2 regions of the Stenotrophomonas sp. 24(2023) genome follow, and region 2 is predicted to be linked to the other one. Evidence: predicted binding sites of a transcription regulator. Region 2 holds the regulator's gene; the other holds the start of a gene.
The links. Region 2 encodes FliA, which starts transcription of late flagellar genes. Its sites were predicted from a motif close to TAAAGTTTNNCNNNCNNNGGCCGATAA; they were not measured.

Region 1: the regulator FliA is predicted to act here: its motif matches at 1,236-1,262, upstream of Q9R17_RS06205 (methyl-accepting chemotaxis protein).

What each region holds. Positions count from the first base shown of each region.
Region 1 covers NZ_CP133160.1:1,407,016-1,409,404, reverse strand. The annotation lists gene Q9R17_RS06215 (VOC family protein) at 1-234, shown strand, start outside; gene Q9R17_RS06210 (arylamine N-acetyltransferase) at 238-1,065, opposite strand; gene Q9R17_RS06205 (methyl-accepting chemotaxis protein) at 1,291-2,389, shown strand, end outside.
Region 2 covers NZ_CP133160.1:4,003,134-4,005,522, reverse strand. The annotation lists gene Q9R17_RS18270 (P-loop NTPase) at 1-740, shown strand, start outside; gene Q9R17_RS18265 (RNA polymerase sigma factor FliA) at 737-1,480, shown strand; gene cheY (chemotaxis response regulator CheY) at 1,538-1,930, shown strand; gene Q9R17_RS18255 (protein phosphatase CheZ) at 1,930-2,389, shown strand, end outside.

The sequences.
Region 1 (2,389 bases), 1.9 Mb from region 2:
GATGATGACGGTGCGGGTGCCAGCGTGGCGCTGGTGAGCGGCGAGGGCTATCTCCCCGCCGCACGCGGCGCGCGCCTCTACTTCGGTGTCGATGCGCTGCAGGCCAGCCTGGCGCGGGCGCTGCAGGCCGGTGCCGTACTGCGTTTCGGTCCGGCGCAGGCCGGTGACTGGCATGTGGCGGAGATCCTGGACAGCGAAGGCAATCTCATCGCGCTGCAGGCGGAGCAGGCCTGACGGTCAGGCCTGGGCTGAACGCTGCAGCCAGTCGCTGATCGCCGGGTCCAGCCGCGGGTCATCCGGCAATGCCATGCCGAACGCCTCGCGCAGTACCTGGCGGACGTCGGCGGCGTCGCGCAGCGCACGCCTGTCCGCGGGCTGGCCCGGGTGGTACTGGGTGTAGTGGCCGCTGCCGATCGTGCGGCGCCAGTCCGGCCCGGTCAGCGAGGCACGCAGCTGGCCGGGGAAGCTGGAGTCGGGATGGGTGCAGACGTACCAGTTGGCGACCACGTTGTCGGCCGCTTCCGGTGCCTGCAGATCGAAACGGTACAGCCGGCGCCAGCCCTGCTCGCCTTCGGCCAGCAGCGTGAAATCCTCGCCGTCGCGGTCGATGCGGTAGGCCTCATGTGGCGTGGCCTGTACCGCGCGGTCGTGCAGCCGCAGGGGAACGGTCGGGGTCAGGCTGCCGAAGCCGGCATCCACCAGCCAGTCATCGCCCTCCAGGTGGACGCGCAGCAGCAGGTGCGTGCGTGCGCTCAGCGCGCCATCGGCCACCGACAGCAGCACGCGTGCGGCCAGTGGCCGGGCGTCGAAGCCCAGCGCCTGCAGCAGGGCCAGCAGTGCGCCATTGAGTTCGAAGCAGTAACCGCCACGGCCCTGCACCAGCAGCTTGCGCTGCACGCTGTCCAGGTCGATCGGTACCGCATCGCGCAGCAGGCTGGTCACGGTTTCAAACGGCAGCAGAGCGTTGTGGCGCTGCTGCAGCAGGGTCAACCCGGACAGGCTGACCGCTGGGGCGGTCTGCAACTGCAGGCGGTGCAGGTAACGGGGAACATCGAGCGTGGTCATGGCGGGGGCCGGGAGCCGGTGGGGCACCTACTGTGCGACCGCAACCGGGGTTGAGGTCAAGCGCGGTGTCATCGGCGCGTCGCCTGCGGCCGGTACAAAGGCCGCGCGCGCCAGCCCTCCGGCGTGTGCGGCTCAGGCCCTGCACGGCGACGGCGTGCCACATGCGACCCTAAAGTTGCTGGAATGCCTGCCGATAACGAGGCGTCATTACGCCTGGAGTCTGACATGCTGGCCGTCGTTCCCCGCCTGCGGTCCCTGCGCACCCGTGCAGCGGCGCTGCGTCCCGCCCTTCCCGGCCTGTTGGCGTGGCTGCAGCCGCACCGGCTGAGCGTTGCCAACAAGCTCAAGGCCACCGTGCTGGTATGCAGTGCCGGCCTGGTGGCCATCGCCGCAGTCTATGGCTGGAGCCATCATGCCAGCGCGCAGGCTGAACGCAGCTATGCCAGCTACCAGCGCGGCACCGACCTGGCCGCCTCGCTAGCCACCCAGGTTGCCGAAGCGCGGCGCCTGCAGACGCAGTATGCGCGCAGCTTCGATGCGGCGGACCGCCAGCAGCTGCTGGCGGCGCAGAAGGCCCTGCAGGAAGACCTGCGCGCGCTGCGTGCATTGCCGATGGATGCCGGCCGGCGGAAGGCCCTGCAGGCACTGGCCGCGTCGGTGGACAGCTTCGCCGAGGGCATGGCGGCGCTGTTCGCGCGGGTGGATGAAATGGGGCGCGGGGAGGCCGGGCTGGCAGCCCAGCTGCAGCAGGCGGCCGATACCCTGCAGTCGCGCGTGGACGCGGCGCAGCGCCCTGCGCTGGACCTGCACCTGCAGAAGATGCGGCGGCAGGAGGCCCTGCTGCTGCTCAGCGGTGATGCCGCCCATGCCGACCGGGCCAGCGAGGAAAAACTGCCGTTCGAACTGGGGTTGGCCGGTCTGCGGGCCGATGCGCAGGATGCACTGCGTGCAGGCATGGAAGCCTACCAGGGCAGCCTGCTGGCATACACCGCCGCCCGCGTCGGCCTGGACGTGGAGGCCGCGTCGCTGGCCGATACCGCGGCCACCGTTGCTTCGGCGCTGGATACGCTGCAGCAGGCGCAGGCCACGGCCCTGGCCAACGCACGGGCACGCCAGCAGGCCGCGGCACGCACGATGACGGTGCTGTTCGCGGCGACGCTGCTGCTGGTGGCCAGCGTGCTGATCACCAGCCTGGTGCTGGTGCTGCGCGCGGTACGCCGCCCGATCGAAGACACCCTGCGCTTTGCCGGTGACATCGCCGATGACCGTCTTGATACCCAGCTGCGTGTCTACAACGCCAATGACGAGATCGGCCAGCTGGCGC
Region 2 (2,389 bases):
CGCTGGCCGGCATGGGCAAACGCACCCTGCTGCTGGATGCCGACCTGGGCCTGGCCAACATCGACGTCATCCTGGGCCTGAACCCCACGTTCACCCTGGCCGACCTGGTCGCCGGGCGCTGCTCGCTGGAAGACGTGATCGTGGAAGGCCCCAACGGCGTGCTGGTGGTCCCGGCCGCCTCGGGCCGCCGCCACATGGCCGAGCTGCAGCCGGCCGAGCACGTGGGCCTGGTCAACGTGTTCTCCGAACTGGAACGCGAGCTGGACATCATGGTGGTGGACACCGCCGCCGGCATCACCGACGGCGTGCTGACCTTCTGCCAGGCCGCGCAGGACACCGTGGTGGTGGTCTGTGACGAGCCGGCCTCGATCACCGACGCCTACGCGCTGATCAAGGTGCTCTCGCGCGAGCGCGGCGTGGACCGCATCCAGGTGGTGGCCAACATGGTGCGCGACCCCAACGAGGGCCGGGTGCTGTACGAAAAGCTGGTGCGCGTGTGCGAGAAGTTCCTCGCCGACGTGTCCCTGAACTACCTGGGCTGCGTGCCGCAGGATGACTGGCTGCGCCTGTCGGTGCAGCGCCAGCAGCCGGTGGTCAAGGCCTACCCGTCCAGCCCGGCCGCGCAGGCGATCACCGAGATCGCCCGCCGCACCGCCCGCTGGCAGGCCCCGACCGAGCCGCGCGGCGGCGTCGAGTTCTTCCTCGAACGCATCCTCAAGCAGCGCGGGGTGGCCGCATGAAAGCCGCCGCCCAGTACAAGGAGGTCCAGCGGGCCGCTGCGACCGACTGCATCACCCAGCATTCGGACCTGGTGCGGCGCATCGCCCACCACCTGGCCGCACGCCTGCCGGCGAGCGTGGAGATCGACGACCTGATCCAGGCCGGCATGATGGGCCTGATCGAAGCCTCGCGCAGCTACGATGCCGACCAGGGCGCCTCGTTCGAGACCTATGCCTCGATCCGCATCCGCGGCTCGATGATCGACGAGATCCGCCGGGGCGACTGGGTGCCGCGCTCGGTGCACCGCCGCGCACGCGATGCGGCTGCCACCATCCGCCGGCTGGAACAGGCCAGCGGCCGTGCCGCCAGTGCCACCGAAGTGGCCGCCGCCATGGAGATGCCGCTGCCCGACTACCTGCGGCTGATGGAAGATGCTGCACGCGGCCAGGTGCTGAGCCTGGAATCGCGCATCGAGGACCAGGGCGAGCTGGACACCATCGCCCAAGGCGGCCCGACCCCGCAGCAGGTGCTGGAGCGCGGCGAGTTCGGCCGCGAGCTGGGCAAGGCCATCGGCCACCTGCCCGAGCGCGAACAGCTGGTGCTCTCGCTCTATTACGAGCAGGAACTGAACCTGAAGGAGATCGGCGCAGTGCTCGGCGTGAGCGAGTCGCGGGTCTGCCAGATCCATGGCCAGGCGGTCCTGCGCCTGCGCGGCCGCCTGAAGGTGTTTGAAGCCGCCGACGCCGGGCTGGAACAATGAATCTGTTCAGGGCGGCCCACGCCGGCCCTGAAGAATGAACAACAAAGGAAATCCGTTTTGAACAAGAACATGCGCATCCTGATCGTCGACGACTTCTCGACCATGCGTCGAATCGTCAAGAACCTGCTCGGCGACCTGGGCTTCACCAACACGGCCGAAGCCGAGGACGGGCATGCGGCGCTGGCACTGCTGCAGAGCCAGCCGTTCGATTTCGTGGTCACCGACTGGAACATGCCGGTGATGACCGGCATCGAGCTGCTCAAGGCCATCCGCGCCGACGCCAAGCTCAAGACCCTGCCGGTACTGATGGTGACCGCCGAAGCCAAGCGCGAGCAGATCATCGAAGCCGCCCAGAGCGGCGTGAACGGCTACATCATCAAGCCGTTCACCGCGCAGACGCTGGAAGAGAAGCTCGGCAAGATCTTCGAACGCCTGGCGGCCAGCGCCTGATGGACAGCACGGTCGACAGGAACGCACTGGCCCTGCGCCTGCAGGAAGCCCTGGACGCGCTGGAAGCGGGTGATGAAAGCGCCTGGCGCCAGCAGATCGACGGCCTGGTGGCGCTGCGCACCCAGCCGATGATGGCCGGCCTGAGCCGCCTGGCCCGCGAACTGGGCCAGGCCCTGGGCGAACTGCCGACCGTACCCAGCGATGCCGGTGAGCTGGACGACGCCTGCGCGCGCCTGGACCACGTGGTGGCGATGACCGAACAGGCCACCCACCGCACCCTGGACCTGGCCGAGGAATGCCGCACCCTGACCGAGCAGCTGCGCGCCGATGGCCTGCAGCCGGACCAGGACGTGCAGCTGGAGCGCATCCGCCACAACCTCACCGAAATCGCCCTGACCCAGAGCTACCAGGACCTGACCGGGCAGATCATCCGCCGCGTGGTCGGCATCGTGCGCCGCG